3 regions of the Streptomyces sp. NPDC001744 genome follow, and region 2 is predicted to be linked to each of the others. Evidence: riboswitches for the same ligand, from Rfam matches in the RefSeq annotation. Region 2 holds a riboswitch; each other region holds the start of a gene.
The links. A riboswitch is a leader RNA that binds a small molecule or an ion and turns the genes downstream of it on or off. The one in region 2 is predicted to bind cyclic di-AMP.
Positions count from the first base shown of each region.

Region 1: another riboswitch for cyclic di-AMP. It lies ahead of ACFYZY_RS06255 (M23 family metallopeptidase); the one in region 2 lies ahead of ACFYZY_RS19440 (transglycosylase SLT domain-containing protein).
Region 3: another riboswitch for cyclic di-AMP. It lies ahead of ACFYZY_RS11125 (C40 family peptidase); the one in region 2 lies ahead of ACFYZY_RS19440 (transglycosylase SLT domain-containing protein).

Region 1 covers NZ_JBIAUG010000004.1:18,993-24,825, forward strand. The annotation lists gene trmB (tRNA (guanosine(46)-N7)-methyltransferase TrmB) at 63-782, shown strand; gene ACFYZY_RS06250 (PrsW family intramembrane metalloprotease) at 931-2,289, shown strand; gene ACFYZY_RS06255 (M23 family metallopeptidase) at 2,343-3,467, opposite strand; cyclic di-AMP (ydaO/yuaA leader) riboswitch at 3,479-3,624, opposite strand; gene ACFYZY_RS06260 (PP2C family protein-serine/threonine phosphatase) at 3,837-5,105, opposite strand; gene ACFYZY_RS06265 (TipAS antibiotic-recognition domain-containing protein) at 5,303-5,833, opposite strand, start outside.
Region 2 covers NZ_JBIAUG010000015.1:144,513-150,345, reverse strand. The annotation lists gene ACFYZY_RS19455 (SIS domain-containing protein) at 1-276, opposite strand, end outside; gene ACFYZY_RS19450 (DeoR/GlpR family DNA-binding transcription regulator) at 425-1,222, shown strand; gene ACFYZY_RS19445 (hypothetical protein) at 1,376-2,005, opposite strand; cyclic di-AMP (ydaO/yuaA leader) riboswitch at 2,379-2,563, shown strand; gene ACFYZY_RS19440 (transglycosylase SLT domain-containing protein) at 2,568-3,488, shown strand; gene ACFYZY_RS19435 (phosphoribosyltransferase family protein) at 3,472-4,803, opposite strand; gene ACFYZY_RS19430 (alpha/beta fold hydrolase) at 5,055-5,819, opposite strand.
Region 3 covers NZ_JBIAUG010000007.1:109,710-115,542, reverse strand. The annotation lists gene ACFYZY_RS11145 (adenosylmethionine--8-amino-7-oxononanoate transaminase) at 1-501, opposite strand, end outside; gene bioB (biotin synthase BioB) at 494-1,774, opposite strand; gene ACFYZY_RS11135 (8-amino-7-oxononanoate synthase) at 1,951-3,129, shown strand; gene ACFYZY_RS11130 (ATP-binding protein) at 3,319-3,759, shown strand; gene ACFYZY_RS11125 (C40 family peptidase) at 3,931-4,407, opposite strand; cyclic di-AMP (ydaO/yuaA leader) riboswitch at 4,411-4,541, opposite strand; gene ACFYZY_RS11120 (hypothetical protein) at 4,933-5,238, opposite strand; gene ACFYZY_RS11115 (ATP-dependent Clp protease proteolytic subunit) at 5,246-5,833, opposite strand, start outside.

The DNA of each region.
Region 1 (5,833 bases), on a different contig from region 2:
CCGAGAACAGCCCGCGTCCCGCAACCGGTCCCGCCCAGCCCGCGGCGCGGCGCGGAAGCCGGATGTTCGCCCCCGGCGAGGGGCCCCTGCCCGATCCCGCCGGGTCGCACCACGAGCGGCGCATCCGGAGCTTCCAGCCGCGTCGCAGCCGGGTGACCGCCGGGCAGGCCGAGGCGATGCTGAAGCGGTGGCCCGACTGGGGGCTCGACATCGACGGCCGGCGGGTCCTGGACCTGGACGAGATGTTCGGCGGCCTGCCGGTCGTCCTGGAGATCGGGTTCGGGATGGGCGAGGCGACCGCGCGGATGGCGGCGGCCGACCCCGGCACCGGCATCCTCGCCGTGGACGTGCACACCCCCGGCCAGGGCAATCTGCTCGGGCTCGCCGACCGCAACGGTCTCACCAACGTCCGGGTCGCCAACGGCGACGCGATCATCCTGCTGCGCGAGATGCTCGCCGCCGACTCCCTCGACGGCTGCCGGGTCTACTTCCCCGACCCGTGGCCCAAGGCCCGCCACCACAAGCGGCGCCTGATCCAGCCGGAGTTCCTGAGCCTCCTCGCGACCCGGCTCAAGCCCGGCGGCGTGCTGCACTGCGCCACCGACTGGGAGCCGTACGCCGAGCAGATGCTGGACGTGCTCTCCGCGCACCCCGACTTCGAGAACACGCAGGCCGACGGCGGTTACGCGCCCCGTCCCGACTTCCGGCCCCTCACCCGCTTCGAGGGCCAGGGACTCGACAAGGGACACGTCGTGCACGACCTCCTCTTCCGGAGGAAGTGACCCGGGAAGGACGCCGGGCCGGCGGACGGGCCGGGGTCGTACCGGGGAACGGACCGGGGTCGTACCGGGGAACGGACCGGGGACGGGCCGGGGGCGGACCTGACAACTCCTTCGCCCTCTGTCCGTGCCGGTCGTTAGGGTCGCTCACGTGTCGAACCCCGTCCCCGCCGAAACCGGAACCGAAGCCGGCGCCGCGCCCGGAACCGGAGCCTCTCCCGTCCCCCACCGGGGCACCGGGGACCCGGCCTTCCCCGGCGCCGCCGACCGTTCCCAGTGGCGCTACCGCCCCCACCGGGCCTTCTGGCGCAGCCGCATGGTCCGGGCGGTCGCCCTGGTCGCCGTCCTCCTGGTCTGCGCGCTGGCCATCCTGGCGCTGGTCCGCGAGCAGACGGGGACGCGGGGCTTCCTCGTCGGCCTGGCCCTCGCCGTGCTTCCCGTACCGCTCCTCGCGGCGGCGTTCCGCTGGCTCGACCGGGTCGAGCCCCTCCCCTGGAAGAACCTGCTCTTCGCGTTCGCCTGGGGCGCCTTCGCCGCCGCCCTCGCCGCGATCCTGGCGAACTCCTTCGCGGTCCGCTGGATCGCCGCGACCACCGCCGACCCGGACTCGGCGCACAGCCTCGGCGCCACGGTCGTCGCGCCCGTGGTGGAGGAGAGCGCGAAGGCCGCCGCGGTCCTGCTGCTCTTCCTCTTCCGCCGCCGGAACTTCCACGGTCTCGTCGACGGCGTGGTGATCGCCGGCTTCACCGCGACCGGCTTCGCCTTCACCGAGAACATCCTCTACCTCGGCAACGCCTTCGGGGAGGACCAGGAGTTCGGCACCCCCGGCATCGGCGCCATGACCGTCGGCACCTTCTTCGCACGGGCCGTGATGTCGCCGTTCGCGCACCCGCTGTTCACCGTGTTCACCGGCCTCGGTTTCGGATTCGCCGCGCTCGCCCCGCGCGGCAGGCGGCTCCGCCGCGTCCTGCTGCCCCTGGCCGGGCTGCTGCTCGCCATGGGCATGCACGCCGCCTGGAACGGCTCGGTCACCTTCGGAGGCCCCCTGGCCTTCCTCGCGGTCTACGGAGCGTTCATGATGCCCGCCTTCGGGCTGCTGACCTGGCTCGCGGTGTGGAGCAGGCAGCGGGAGCTGCGGACGATAGCCGGGGAGCTGCCGGCGTACGCGGCGGCCGGCTGGCTCTCCCCCGCCGAGCCGCTCGCGCTCTCCTCGATGCGGGCCCGCCGGGCGGCCCGTGCCGTCGCCGCCCGGACGTACGGCGAGCGGGCCGCCCGGGCCGTCGGCGAGTACGAGTCCTTCGCGACGACCCTCGCGTTCCTGCGCGACCGGGCCCGGCGCGGCACGGCCGGGCCCGACTTCGCGGCCCGCGAGCGGGAACTGCTGCACCACCTGTGGCAGCGCCGCGCGATCGCCTCGCCCGCGCTGACGTACGCGGCCCGGGCGACGGGACGGGTGTGGGCGCCGCCGCAGTACCTGGACTACGGCGACTACAACCCGTACCGGAGGTAGTCCGCCGGGAACTCCGGGCCCGACGGGGCCCGGGTCCCCGGGCCCCCGGGTCCTCAGACCGTGAGGCCCTTCGAGCGCAGCCACGCGCCCGGGTCGACGCCGTCGCCACCGCCGGGGTGCACCTCCAGGTGGAGGTGGGCGCCGGAGACGTTGCCGGTGGCGCCGACGCGGCCGATGGTCTCGCCGGTGGACACGGTCTGACCCGCGCCGACCGTCATGGACGAGAGGTGGCAGTACCAGACCTCGGTGCCGTCCTCCAGCTCCAGGACGATCCGGTAGCCGTAGGAACCGGACCAGGCGGCCGACTTCACCGTGGCGCCGTGCACCGCCTTGAGCGGGGTGCCGGCGGAGGCCGCGAAGTCGAGGCCCGTGTGGTGGCCGGAGGACCACATCGAACCGGACTGCATGTAGGTGGCGGTGATGGAGTACGAGGAGAGGGGGAGCGAGTAGCTCGCGGCGAGTTCGGCGAGGCGCTCGGCCTCGGCCTTCGCCCTGGCGGCGGCCTCCGCCTTCGCCTTGGCCTCCGCCTCGGCCTTCGCCCGCGCCTCGGCGGCCTCCTTCTCCGCCGCGTCCGCCTTGGCCTTCGCCTCCGCCGCGGCCTTCTCGGCCGCCGCCTTCTCCGCCGCGGCCCTCTCGGCCGCGTCGGCGGACGCCTGCTGCTGCTCGGCCTGCTGGAGGATGCGGGTGCGCAGGGCCTCACCCGCGTCGGTGGCGCTCGGGACGTCGGCCTTCAGGGAGGCCCGCGTGACCTGCCCGGCCCCGCCGGTCCGCCCGTCGGCACCGGTGGTGTACGCGGTGGAGGTCAGCGGGTTCGGGTTGACGCGGTCCTCGGCGACCGCCTCCCGCTCCTCCTCGGACAGGAGGGAGCCGATGCCGGGCAGGTCGTGGGCGTCCGGCAGGTCGAGGTCCGGGAGGTCCGGGAGCGAGATGGCCACCGGGGGCTTGTCCTGCGCGGTGGCGAGGCCGCCCGCGCCGACGGCCGCGATGACGCCGACGCCGAGGACGGTGGAGGAACGGGCGAAGTGGGAGCGCTGTTTGACGACCCGGTGCCGGCCGGAACGGCTCCGGTCGCGGAGGGAATCCTCGGTGGGGTTCCACTCGGTGTCAGGGGCGGAGGGAGCCGCACCACCACCGAAGGCGTCGAAGGGGGCTTCGGGGGCAGGGGGGTTGGACGCCACGGAGGCGCACTCCTTTCCTTCCTTCTCGCCTACCGGGTTAGCTGACGGGTTCGGAGCAGGAAGGTCTCCTACGGGCGCGCCGCACGGGTGCGACGGGCTCGATTCACCCCAAATGGTGGTTCCCCGGTTCCCTTGCGGGATTCGGCGCACGCGCACGGTGCCGTCTCTTGCGACGGCGGGGACGACCGCGCTGCGTTATCGAACGTTAATAGACAGGGGGTCCCGTTTCCAAGCCGTTCCCCTTGATCGTTCATTGAATTGGCAGGAACTGCCCCGACTTGACCCCCCTTTATCACGGCGCGACGCGAGACCCCCAAACCCTTCGCGATCTGACGTTTTGTCAATCGTTATCCCAGGGACACCTCTCGACTACGGATGGTGACCGTCCCGGTGCAGCACCTGCATCGTCCGTCGCCGCTCCCGCCGCCCCTCCTCGGGCCGGCTCAGCGCGAGCAGGGCCATGTCATCCGTCGCCCCGCCGCCCGTGTGGAGGCGTACGTCGTCCACGAGCGCGTCGAGGAGTTCCTCGGGCCCCGGGAAGATCCGTCCGGCCAGCCGTGCCACCGGGTCGTAGAAGGCCCCGGCCGCGTTCCGCGCCTCCGAGAGGCCGTCGGTGTAGAAGAGCAGCGTCGTGCCCGGCGGGTAGGGGCGCGCCTCGGCCCGGTCCGGCCACGACGCCAGGTCCCCCATGCCGAGCGGCAGCGCCGGCCGGCCCGGTTCCACCGGTTCGACCCGGCCGTCCCCGTGCAGCACCAGCGGGGGCGGGTGCCCCCGGTTGACGACCCGTACGAAACCGTCGAAGGCTCCGTTGCCGTCGGCGCGCGGAATCTCGGCGAGGACGGCGGTGGTGAATCCCTCGAAGGCGTCCAGGCCCTCCCGCCGGGTGCCCTCCCGGGTCAGCGCCCGTTCGAGCCGCTGCGCCACGTCCTCCAGGGACCGCTCCTGCTCGGCCGCCTCCCGGAAGGCCCCGATGACGACGGCGACGGCCTCGACCGCCTCCATCCCCTTGCCCCGCACGTCCCCGACCACCAGCCGCACCCCGTAGGGGGTGTCCTGTACGGCGAAGAGGTCGCCACCGACGAACGCGTCCGCCTGCGCCGCCTCGTAGCGGGCGGCGCACCAGAGCCCGCCGATCCGCTCGGGGGGCGTCGGCAGCACCGCCTTCTGCGCGTTCTCCGCGATGACCCGGGCCGACGCGAGCCGTTCGCCGCTGCGGCGCACCACCCGGTTGATGAAGAGGGCGAGCCCGGAGACGGTGAACACGGTCAGGGTCTCGGCGACGGCCGGGGCACGGGTCACGTCGTCGTTGCCGAGGTAGAGCCCGACCGAGGCCAGGACGGCGGTAATCCCGGTGAGAAGGGTCGTGAGCAGGGAGAAGAAGGGTGCGGCGACCAGCGGGGCGGCGGCGAGCATCGGGGAGGCGGTGTACGGGGCGGGGGTCGCCAGGTCGAAGGCGATACCGCCCGCGATGATCAGCGGCGGCAGCAGGCGGATGAACCACCGGGCACCGCCGTACGCGGGTACGCCCCCGCCGGCCCGCCGGGAACGACCGGGCGCGGCGCTCCCTCCGGCGCCCCGCCGGGTACGGCCCTCGGCGTCCCGCCGCCCGCGGTCCGCCGATCCTAGGGGGTGCCCCACCTGAACTCTCCTGCCCGGTCCGACCGCCCGCGGCCCCGCACCGCGCCCTCCCAGGGTGGCCGCCACGCCGGGGAACGGCGACTCCCGTACGGCCGAGTGGCGTACCGGGACACTGGCATGGGAAGCGGGGTACGGGATCGGCCGGGGGTCCGGGGGCGACCCGTACGGGCCGTCCGGTACGGGCCGTCCGGCCAGAACTACATGTTCCGTTCGGCGTAGATCTCCATCGCGTCCCGGACGAGCACGGCGGTGCCCTCGCCGTGCTTGTCGTAGTTCTCCGCGAAACGGGGGTCGTCGACGTACATCCGGCCGAGGCCGATCACGTACTCCCTGGTCGGCGTCGTCGTGGCCGACAGCCAGGCGATCTGGCGCCGCACGACGGCCTGCACCTCGTCGCTGCCGGCCGCCAGGCCCTCCCGCGCCGCCTTCCCGAAGTCGCGGGCGATGGCGGCCTGCTCGTCCATGAACGCCCGCTTCCCCTCGGCGTCGAGCGAGCGCCACCAGCGGTCGCCGCTCTCGTACGCCTCCCGGCCCCAGCGCCGGGTGACCTCCTCCTCGTACCGCGTGTGATCGAAACCGTCGAACACTTCTTCGGCCATGAGCTCTTCTCCGTTCTCGGTCTTGCGGAGGGTGGTCCGCACCGACGCGATCTGCCGGGCGAGGCGCTCGCGCTCCTGCTCCAGAAGGGCGAGGTGGGCGCGCAGGGCGGCGGACGTGTCCCGCTGTCC
Region 2 (5,833 bases):
GCTGGTGGTGCCGGACCGGGTGATCGCCACGACCCGGTCGTAGCGACGGCCGTGGGGGAACTCGGAGGCCGCGAAGGCGTCGGTCTCGCCGTGGCCGCCGGCCTCGCGCAGTTCGGCGTAGGCCAGGGCCATGAACCAGGAAGTGCCGCAGCCGATCACCGCGACCCGTTCGCCCCGCCGGGGAAGGGCGGCGGTGTGCTGGGGCAGGGTGCGGGCCGCCTGTCGCCAGGTCGCCGGCTGGGAGTCGATCTCCAGGGCGGTGCGGGTGGTGCTCATGCCGGTCTCCTTGCAGAAGTGCTGCGAGTTTTTGAAAGAAGATGCGCGAAGCTCTCGTCATTCAAGCAGAAGCGAGCACATTTCTTCCAGAACTTTCACGCCCCGGCGGCTAGAATCGGACGCTCGCACGACCGGGAGGGAGGGACCCATGTCCAAGCACGAGCGGTGGAACGCGCTCCTCGAACTACTGGCGGCCTCGGGGAAGGTCGAGGTGGAGGAGGCCGCGGCCGCCCTCGACGTCTCGGCGGCCACGATCCGCCGGGACCTCGACGAGCTGGCCGGGCAGCGACTCCTGGCACGGACACGGGGCGGCGCGGTCGCGCACGGCGTGTCGTACGAACTTCCCCTGCGGTACAAGTCGGCGCGCCGCGCACCGGAGAAGAAGCGGATCGCGGAGGCGGCGGCCGGCCTGGTCGCCCCCGGCGAGGTGGTCGGACTCAACGGCGGCACGACGACGACGGAGGTGGCGCGGGCGCTGGCACTGCGATTCGCGAGCGGACGCGACGAGGCCCCGGGATCCGCCGGACCGGCCCTGACCGTGGTCACCAACGCGCTCAACATCGCGGGCGAGCTGGCGGTGCGCCCCCAGATCAAGATCGTCGCCACGGGCGGTGTCGCACGCCCGCAGACCTACGAGCTGGTCGGCCCGCTGGCGGCCGGGGTGCTCGACGAGGTCGTGCTCGACGTGGTGGTCCTCGGCGTCGACGGGATCGGTGCCGAACTGGGCGCGATGGCGCACCACGAGGACGAGGCGAGCATCAGCAGGCTCTTCGTGGAGCGGGCCAGCCGGGTCGTCGTGGTCACCGACTCCTCGAAGCTGGGGCGCCGGGCGTTCGCGCGGATCTGCGGTCTGGAGCGGATCGACGTGCTGGTGACGGACACCGACATCGCCCCGGAGGCGGTCTCCCGGCTCGCCGAGGCCGGGGTGAAGGTCCTCACCGCCTGATCCCGCCGCACCCGCCGGCGCGCGGCGGGGCCGGCACCCGACCCGGAACCCCCGGGCTCCGGGGCCCGGCCCGGCCGCCGCCGCACGTCCGCACGTCCGCACCTCCAGGGGGCCCCTCCCCCGCCCCGCCGCTCCGGCGTCCGGACGGCAGCGTCAGCGGCCGGCGTGCGCGGCCCGCCGGATCGTGGCGTCGAGGAGGGCCACGGCGTCGGCGGCCGTACGGCCGGGGGCGCGGTTCCACGGGCCGATGAGGTCCCGCCATCCCCGCGACCGGAGTTCGGTCATGATCCAGGCGGCGGCCTCGTTCATGGTGTCCGCACCGCCGTAGCCGAGGCGGTGGGCGGCGAGGAGGGCCCCGCAGACGCACCGGGCCCCGCGCCTGTTCCGCAGTTTGTACGGGGCGTTCTGCCAGCCCCACTCCGTCAGGACGAGGCGCGCGTAGCCGAGGTGGACCGAGGGGCGCAGCTCGGCCTGGCCGATGCGGCGCCAGGCGTGCAGGCGGTCCGGCAGCACGGCCCCGAGCCGTCCGGGGAGACGGCGCTCGGCGGGGAGGGGTGCGGGCAGCGCGTCGAGCGCGTCGGCCACGAGCCGGTCCACCGGCACGCTGAGCAGGTCCCGCCAGCTCCGCTCCCGCGACGGAGCGGGCGCGGGCGGTTCCCCCGTCGTCCAGTCGGTGACGATCCGCTGCCAGACGGCGGTCTCGTAGAGGGCGGCCGCCTCGTGGTCGAGGGCGTCGGGGCAGGTCAGGGAGGCAGGGCCGAGCGGGGGGGCGGAGGGGGGCATCGGGGCGGCTCCTGGGTCGGGCCTTCCATCCTCCAGGAGAAATGTCCGCTTTGCCAGTTATGGTGGCACGTGTCATGGAATGCAGATAAAGCAGTAATTCGATGAACGAATGCCCCCTCGGGAACTTTCACCCTCTTTACGCCGAACAAGGGAAACACGGCACATATGGGACATAGCCGTTCGGGTGACGCGACTCACTCCCCGGGTCCCACGATCCGCCGCGCCCCTCCCCGGGCCCTTGCCGCACAAGGAAATTCGGCATCCCCGCCATCCGGTCGATCTTGACCGGGACGAATACGGAGATCCTTTACCGAAGAGCGTCGCATTGATCCTCTTGTTATTCGTCGCATTGCTGGCCTACGGTCACCTCCATTCGAGCGGAACGCCTAATCCTGCCGCCGCTCGGGAACCTTCCCTTTTCACCCGACGGCAGGAGCGGGGGACCCACGAATACGCCGGTCCGGAATCCGGAACGGCTCGGGGTGAAGCCGCGTGCTCGCGGCCGGACATCTCCCGTCCGAACCCGACAGCTCACCCCGCAGGCGCCGGAGAGGAATCCGTCATGCCCGCACACGGCAAGCACCGCCGCCCCCGCCGCATCCACATCTCCCGTGGTATGGCCCTGATCGGTACAGGTGGGGCCGCTCTGACCCTGCCGCTGATCGTGCCCGCCACGGCCGGCGCCACGCCCGCCGCCGGAACGCCGGGCATCGCGGCCACGGTGTTCACCGCCCCCGCCGCACCGGCCGCCGCCACCCCGGCCGCCCCGGCCGCCGCGCGCACCTACACCGTCACGAGCGGTGACTCGCTCTCCCTGATCGCCCGCAAGAAGGGAATTCAGGGGGGCTGGAAGAGCCTTTACCGCGCCAACCGGAGCGTTGTGGGTGACAATCCGTCACTCATTCACCCCGGCCTGGAACTGACGATTCATCGGAATTCCGCGAAGATCGCCCCCGGGCAGGCGGAGACCGCGAGCGGGACCGGGACGAAGGCCGCCCCGAAGGCGAAGAATTCCTCTTCGGCCGAACGGGCGAAGCCTTCCGAGCGCCGCACGGCCACCCCGGCCGTCGCCACCGGCACGGGCGCCTCCGGCGCCGCGGCCGCCCCCGCCGTCGCCCGCGCCGTCCCCGCCCAGGTTCAGGCGGCTGCTGCCACCGGCTACGCCGACAACCTCGACGGCTGGATCCGCGAGTCGCTGGACGTCATGGCCCGGCACGGCATCCCCGGCTCCTACGAGGGAATCCACCGCAACGTCATGCGGGAGTCCTCCGGAAACCCGATGGCCATCAACAACTGGGACATCAACGCCGTCAACGGCACCCCCTCGAAGGGCCTCCTCCAGGTCATCGAGCCGACCTTCCTCGCCTACCACGTGCCGGGCACGGCCATGGACCTGTACGACCCGGTCGCCAACATCACCGCCGCCTGCAACTACGCGGCCGACCGCTACGGCTCCATCGACAACGTCAACGGGGCGTACTGACCCCCCGTGCGCGGAAGTGCCCGGTGAACCAGGAGGCGGCGAGCTCCGCCACCTCCTCCAGGGCACCGGGCTCCTCGAAGAGGTGGGTGGCGCCCTCCACGACGGCCAGCCGGTTCTCGCAGCGCAGCAGGGACCGGGCCCGCCGGTTGAGGTCCAGGACCAGCGGGTCCTCGCCGCCCACCACCAGGAGGGTCGGGGCCCGCACCCGGCCCAGGTGGTCGGCGGCGAGGTCCGGCCGGCCGCCGCGCGAGACGACAGCGCCGACGGGCGACGCGGGGGCCGCCGCCGCCCGCAGCGCGGCCGCCGCTCCCGTACTCGCGCCGAAGTAGCCGATCGGGAACTCCGCGCCGAGCCGTCCGGCCAACCAGTCCGTGGCCCCGGTGAGCCGGCCGGCGAGGAGCGCGGTGTCGAAGACCCGCGCCCGGTCGGCCGACTCGTCCTCGGTGAGCAGGTCGAACAGGAGGGTTCCCAGACCGGCCCCGCCGAGCGCCTCGGCGACGGCCCCGTTCCGCGGGCTGTGGCGGCCGCTGCCGCTGCCGTGGGCGAACAGGACGACGCCGACGGTCCCTTCGGGTACGGCGAGACGACCGGCGAGAGCGGTTCCCCCGACCGGTATCCGCACCTCCGCCTCCCCCGGGGCGGGGGCGCGGACCTCCGCACCCCGGATGCCGTGCCCGTGCGCGGTCCGGCTCCGGTCCAGGCAGGCGAGCACCTCGGCGTCCGGCGTCTGCGGGAAGTCCCGGTAGAACTGGCCGACCGCCCGGAACCCCTCCGGCGCGTGGACGCAGACGGTCTCGTCGGCCTCACCGGCGAAGCGGGCCGTCCAGCCGGCCGGTGCGACCGGGACCGCGAGGACGATCCGGGCCGCGCCCCGCGCGCGGACCACCCGGCAGGCGGCCACGGCCGTGGCTCCGGTGGCCAGCCCGTCGTCGACGACCAGCACCGTCCGGCCGTCCAGGAGCACGGACGGACGGCTGCCCCGGTAGCGGCGGACCCGCTGCTCCAGTTCGGCGAGTTCGCGCTCCTCCACGGCGGCGAGGTCGCGGCCGTCCACGCCGGCCTCGCGGAGCACCCGTTCGTTGAGCACCCGTACGCCGCCCTCGCCGAGCGCGCCCATCGCCACCTCGGACCGCCGCGGCACGCCCAGCTTCCGGACGAGACAGATGTCGAGCGGCGCGTCGAGGGCGGCGGCGACCTCGGCCGCCACCGGCACGCCCCCGCGCGGGAGGCCGAGGACCACGACGTCGTCGCCCTCGAAACGGTCCAGCCGGGCGGCGAGCCGCCGTCCCGCGTCGCCGCGATCGACGAAGAACATGGGGCACCGCCCTTCCGCCCGGGCGGAACGGTCCCCACGGGGATCCGGAAGGAATCCGTTCCGCGCCGCTCGCCCGGACCGGGAAGGGACGGCGGTCCCGTCCCCTTCCGCCCTTCCAGGGTAGGACGCGCGACCCGCCGGGGCCGGGGCACCTCCTTTCGCGAGGCGGAGAGGCGGCGCCGTGACGGTGGGGGACCGGGGGTCGGCGCCCGGGGCGAGGACGCCCGGGGCGGAGACGGCGCGGGGTCCCGTCAGACGGCGAGGAAGGTCTCGATGGCCTCGGCGAGGGCCCGCGGGGCCTCCTCGGGGGCGTAGTGGCCCGCGTCCTCGATGACTTCGAGCCGCGCGTTGGGGTACCAGCGCAGCCAGGTGCCCTCCATCGCCTCCGCTCCGAGCGCGGGGTCGTGCGCGCCGACGACGAGGAGGACGGGCACCGGGTTGTCGCGGACGCGTTCGTGGAAGTCGGCGCGGGACCAGGAGTCCAGGTAGGCGCGGAAGGCCGTCGCGGAGGAACGGTCGAGGGAACGGTCCACGATCGCGCTCAGCCAGGCGTCGTCGTGCCGGCCGCCGGTGGTGTGGTCGACGATCGCGCGCCGGTTGGCCGGTTCCCCGGCCGCACCGGCGAAGAGCTCCCAGGACTCCCCGTCGAGCGGGAACCCGGCGGCGGAGACCGGGGAGACGCCGATGAGCGACCGGACGCGGCCGGGAGCGTCGAGGAGCACCAGCTGGGCGGCCTTGCCGCCCATCGAGTGCCCGATGACGGAGAAGGAGTCCCAGCCGAGGTCGTCGGCGACCGCCAGGGCGTCGGCGGCGACCTCCTCCATCGTGTAGGCGCCCTCGTGGCCGACGGCCTCGCCGTAGCCCCGGCAGTCGAGGAAGGCGTAGGTGCCGAGGGCCCCGTCCAGGTGGGCCCGGAGCGGGTCGAAGCCGGTGCGGTCGCCGAACCAGCCGTGGAGCACGAGGGCCCTCCCGGGGCCTTCGCCGTGTACGTCGTACGGAAGAACCCGGCCCGTCATCGTGCCCCCTGCTC
Region 3 (5,833 bases), on a different contig from region 2:
CATCCCGCCCTCGGGGTCGCACACCGACATCGGCTGCCAGGTGTCCCCGTGGTAGCCGCCGCGCCAGGTGAAGAGGCGTCGCTTCTCCGGACGGCCCAGCGAACGCCAGTACTGGAGGCACATCTTGACCGCCACCTCGACGGCTACGGACCCCGAGTCGCTGAGGAAGACGTGCCGCAGCGGCCCGGGGGTGATCTCCACCAGCCGGCTCGCGAGCCGGACGCCCGGCTCGTGGGTGAGCCCGCCGAACATGACGTGGCTCATCCGGTCGAGCTGGCCGCGCACCGCCTCGTTGAGCACGGGGTGGTTGTAGCCGTGGACCGCCGCCCACCACGAGGACATGCCGTCCACCAACTCGTCCTGCCCCTCGACGGGTTCGGCGAGCCGGAGGCGCACCCCGGACGCGGACGCGACGACCGGTGGGTCCGTACGGCCCGGCATGGGGCCGTACGGGTGCCAGACGTGCGCCCGGTCCAGGGCGAGGAGTTCGTCGTTACGCATTCGGGGCGAGATCCGTCCCGGCTCCCCGGCGCCGCACCGCCACCAGATCGGTCCGGGCACCGCCCGGCGCGGTCCCGTCCGCCGGGGCCTCCGTGGCATCCGTGGCCTCTGCGGTCTCCGGGAACGGGGCGTCGTGTCCCCCGCACGGACCGCAGCCGCCGCCCCCGTGCGAGCCGCAGCCGCCCGCGTCCTCCACCGGGGCGCCCGAACCGCAGCCGCCACCGGCCTCCGCGCCCGAGCCGCAGCCACCGGCCGCCGCGAGCGCGTCCGCGCGGTGGGCCGGCAGCGTCGGCGTGCCCGCGCCCTCCACCTCGAAGCCCGCGTCCGCGATCATCTCCAGGTCGGCCTGCCCGGCCTGGCCCTCGCTGGTCAGGTAGTCGCCCAGGAAGATCGAGTTCGCGATGTGCAGCGCGAGCGGCTGCAGCGTGCGCAGGTGCACCTCGCGCCCGCCGGCGATCCGCACCTCGACGTCGGGGCAGACGAACCGGACCATCGCCAGGATGCGCAGACAGCGCTGCGGCGTCAGGTTCCACTCCTTGGCGAGCGGGGTGCCCTCGAACGGAATGAGGAAGTTGACCGGCACCGAGTCCGAGCCCAGCTCCCGCAGCGCGTACACGACGTCGACCAGGTCCTCGTCGGCCTCGCCCATGCCCGCGATCAGACCCGAGCAGGCCGAGAGCCCGGCGGCGTGCGCCTTGCGCACGGTGTCCACCCGGTCCGCGTACGTGTGGGTCCTGGTGATCCCCCCGTACGTCGCCTCGGACGTGTTCAGGTTGTGGTTGTAGGCGTCGGCCCCGGCCTCCCGCAGCCGCTCCGCCTGGCCGTCCGAGAGCAGACCGAGGCAGGCGCACACCTCGACGCCCTCGTTCTCCTCCTTGATGGCCTCGATGGTCCTGCCGACCCGCTCCACGTCCCGGTCCGTCGGGCCGCGCCCGCTCGCCACCAGGCACACCCGCTTGGCGCCGCCCGCGACACCCGCCGCGGCGGCCCGGGACGCCTCGTCCGGCTTCAGCCAGGTGTACTTGAGGATCTCGGCCTTGGAGCCGAGCCGCTGCGAACAGTACGAGCAGTCCTCGGGGCACAGACCGGACTTCAGGTTGACCAGGTAGTTGAGCTTCACCCGCCGCCCGAACCACTGACGGCGCACCTTGCCGGCCGCCGCCACCACATCGAGCAGTTCGTCGTCGGAGGTCGCCAGGACGGCGAGCGCTTCTTCACGGGTCGGCGGCTCGCGCCGCAACCCCTTCTCCACCAGCGTGTTCAGCAGGTCCATAACCGCTGATCCTGGCCTACCGCCCGCCTCCGGGCCAAGGAGGAACCGAACAATCGCCCCCGATCGTGGTGTGTGGATGACCACACCACGACCGTGCCGCCCTGCGGCTAGGGTCTGTGCGCTGCCTACAAAAGGCGCCGGCCGGCCGACCGGGGGCGCCGCCGGAGGATCGCCCCATGCCACAGGCCGACGACGCGCGGACCGAGGTCCCGCGCCGCACCGCGTTCGACTGGACCGACACCGAGGCGCGCCGCCGGTCCGAGGCCGGTCTGGTCCGCACGCTGCGCCCCCGGGCCGCCGCGTCGGACCTCCTCGACCTGGCGGGCAACGACTACCTCGGTCTCACGCGCAGGCCCGAGGTCACGGGGGCGGCGGCCGACGCGGCCCGCCGCTGGGGCGCCGGCTCCACCGGCTCCCGGCTCGTCACCGGCACCACCCGGCTGCACACCCGTCTGGAGCGCGAACTGGCCGGCTTCTGCGGCTTCGAGGCGGCCCTCGTCTTCTCCTCCGGCTACACCGCCAACCTCGCCGCGCTCACCGCGCTCACCGGCCGGGACGCCCTGATCGTCTCGGACGCCTCCAACCACGCCTCGATCGTGGACGGCTGCCGTCTGGCGCGCGCCGAGACCGCCGTCGTCCCGCACGCCGACCCCGAGGCCGTGCGCAAGACCCTGGAGGCGCACCCGGGGCGCCGGGCCCTCGTCGTCAGCGACTCCGTCTTCTCCGTGGACGGCGACCGGGCCCCGCTGCCCGCACTCGCCGCCGCCTGCCGCGCGCACGGCGCCGGCCTGGTGGTGGACGACGCCCACGGCTTCGGGGTCCTCGGCGACGGCGGCCGGGGCGCCCTCCACGAGGCCGGGCTCGCGGGGGCGGAGGACGTGGTGGCCACCCTGACCCTCTCCAAGTCCCTGGGCAGCCAGGGCGGCGCCGTCCTCGGCCCGGCCCGGGTGATCGAGCACCTGGTGAACGCGGCCCGCACCTTCATCTTCGACACCGGTCTCGCCCCAGCCGCCACGGGCGCCGCGCTCGCGAGCCTGCGGCTGATCGAGGCCGAACCGGGGCTCGCCGGGCGGGTCCGTACCGTCGCCACCACCCTGTACGAACTGCTCAGCGGTGCCGGTCTGTCCGTGACGCGGCCCGACGCGGCCGTGGTGTCGGTCCGCGCGCCCTCTCCGGAGGCGGCGCTGCGCTGGGCGGCGGACTGCCGGGAACAGGGGCTGGCGGTCGGCTGCTTCCGGCCCCCGTCCGTGCCCGACGGCGTCTCGCGCCTGCGCCTCACGGCGCGCGCCGACCTGACGGACGCGCAGATCGGGCGCGCGGTGGAGACGGTCCTGCGGACCGCGCCCGCCGTCTGACGCGCCGGGGAAGCGGCTTTCCGGCCGGGGGGCGCCCAAGGGCGTCCGGGAACGCCGGAGTTCACCGCTTCGGGCGACAGATGCGCCCTTGCCCCGGGGGAACGCCTCCCGGCGCGGCACCATCGGTGGGAATCTGGCGCGAAGCGCAATCCGGGGCACCGGCCCCGGCGGGAAAGGGACAGCGTCGTCATGGCAGACCATCAGGAAGCATCCGTCACGCTGCCGAGCGAACCCGCTTCGGTCTCCACGGCCCGGCGGTACGTCACGGAGGTGCTCGCCGGGTGGGGTCTGGACGACGCCGCCGACCGCGCGGACGCGGTCCGGCTGATCGTCTCGGAGCTGGCCACCAACGCCGTCGTGCACACCTTCGGCCAGTCGCCCACCTTCACGGTGGACCTCTGTCTGGAGCGCGAGGAACGGCTCCACATCGGCGTCACGGACAGCCATCCGCGCCTGCCCCGGCGGCTGCCCGCCGCGGTCCAGCAGGACAACGGCCGGGGCCTGGTCATCATCCGCTCCCTGGCCGCGGAGGCCGGGGGGCGCCTCACCGTGACCCCGACGGCGACGGGCGGCAAGACGGTCCGGATCACCCTGCCGTGGACGGTGGCCGCCCCGGTGGCGAGCCTGTGACGGACGCCCCGCGCGGGCGGGGGCGGACCGGGTCCCGTACGGAGCGGGGCGCGGCGGGGGAGGGGGCGGTGGCGCCACCGTCCCTCCGGCGCCGTCTCCCGGGTCCGCCCGGCGCCCGGGCTCGCGTCCGTCCGGCGCCCGGGCGTGCGTCCGCTCAGCGCCCGGGCGGGGTCACCGGACGCGTCCGTAGAGGACCTTCGACGACCAGATCTTGTCGAGCTTCACCCAGGAGCCGGTCTTGGGCGAGTGCCAGATCCGGCCGTTCCCGGCGTAGATGCCCACGTGGTAGACCCGCCCGCCGGAGTGGAAGAAGACGAGGTCGCCCTTCTGCCGGCCGGAGGCGGAGACGTGCCGGGTCTTGTTGTACTGCTGCTGCGCGGTGCGGGGCAGCGACTTGCCCGCCTTCTTGTAGGCGTAGAGCGTCAGACCGGAGCAGTCGAACCGGGAGGGGCCCGCGGCCCCGTACCGGTAGGGAGCCCCCTTCTTGGAGGCGGCGATGCTCAGCGCCTTGTTCGCGTACGAGGTCGTCGCCTGTGCTTCCGGCGTCGCTCCCGGTGCGAGCAGTGTGCCGCCGACGGCGGCGAGGGTGAGAGCCGAGACGGCTCCGGCCCGGGACAGCAGGGACGGGACGTGCATCTGCGCAGTCATGCGCAACCCTTCGTCAGCCGCCTGTGAAGGATGACCTGTCGGGTTCGGGCAGGCGAAGATGCCCGGCCGCGGTCGCGGCTTCACCCCGAGGGCCGGCTCCGCTGCGGAAACAGCGCGTACGGCCCGTACTGCTCGGGTCCTCCACTCCTGCCGGTCCAATCCTGTCGACCAGACGTCCGGACGGCGGCAGGACTCGGCGTCCGCCCGGACCGCCCCGCCTCGGATGGCGGGGGCTTGTCGTCGGCAGGGATCTTGCCCCACTTCATGGTCGAAATCCGAGTGGAAGAGACTATTTGTGAGGCTCCTCACGACTGAACCATTCGGGTGGACAGGGCACTTTCGTGGTCCTCGGAGGTTTGACCGACGGCCCCCGCACCAGGCAACGGAACGCCCGATTCCGCCAGATGTGTACCGTCGGCGCGCAACTCGCCCCCGCCGTGCGCCCGCTTGCCGTCTCCACCGAACGGAGGAGCGGTTCCGCGGCCGCCGTCGGCCGTCCGGCCCTCGACACGACATGCCGGAATGTCAATTCGCCCGTGTCCGGGGAAGCGTGACCCGGCCGGTCCGGCGCTCTCCGTCCAGCGCGCGGAGGGCGCGCGCCAGGGTCTCCGCGTGGACCTCGCTCTCGCCCCGCGTGTGCATGAGCGTCAGGGCCGCGCGCAGCGCCTCGGCCTGCCGCACCAGTGCCTGGGCCGCCCGCAGGGCCCCGTAGGTGTGCGCGCTCCGGGACGGATTGATCCTCCCCAGGAGATCGGCGGCCGCGAGGTAGGCGTCGACCAGGTCGCCCTCGGCCCGCGTCAGGGCCGGCAGCGGCGGCGGTTCGGGGAGCACGGGCCGCTCACCGCGCCGTGGCGCCGGTGGCGGCGCGCCGGGTCGTGATCACGTGGTCCACCAGCCCGTACTCGATCGCGGCCGGTGCGTCCAGGACCGTGAGGCGCTCGAGGTCGGAGTCGATCCGCTCCCTGCTCCGTCCGGTGTGCTCGGTGAGCATCCCGGCCATGAGGGCGCGTTGGCGGAGCAGTTCGCGGGCATGGACGTCGAGGTCGCTCGGCTGTCCCCGCAGGGGTTCGTCCAGGGAGGGCTGCCGGAGCGTGACCCGGGCGCCGGGGAGCATCGCCCGCTTGCCCGGCGTGCCGGCGGCGAGAAGGACGGCGGCGGTGGAGACGGCCTGGCCCAGGCAGGTCGTCGCCACGTCGCAGGCGAGCGTCCGGATCGTGTCGTGGATCGCGGTCATGGCGCTGATCGGGCCGCCGGGAGAGTTGAGGTAGAGCGCGATGTCCCGGTCGGGCGCCGCGTACTCCAGGTGCAGGAGCTGGGCGATCACGTCGTTGGCCGAGGTCTCGTCGAGCCACGTGCCGAGGAAGACGATCCGGGCTTCGAACAGCTTCGCGTACGGGTCGAGGGTCCGGAGCCCGAAGGCGGCCCG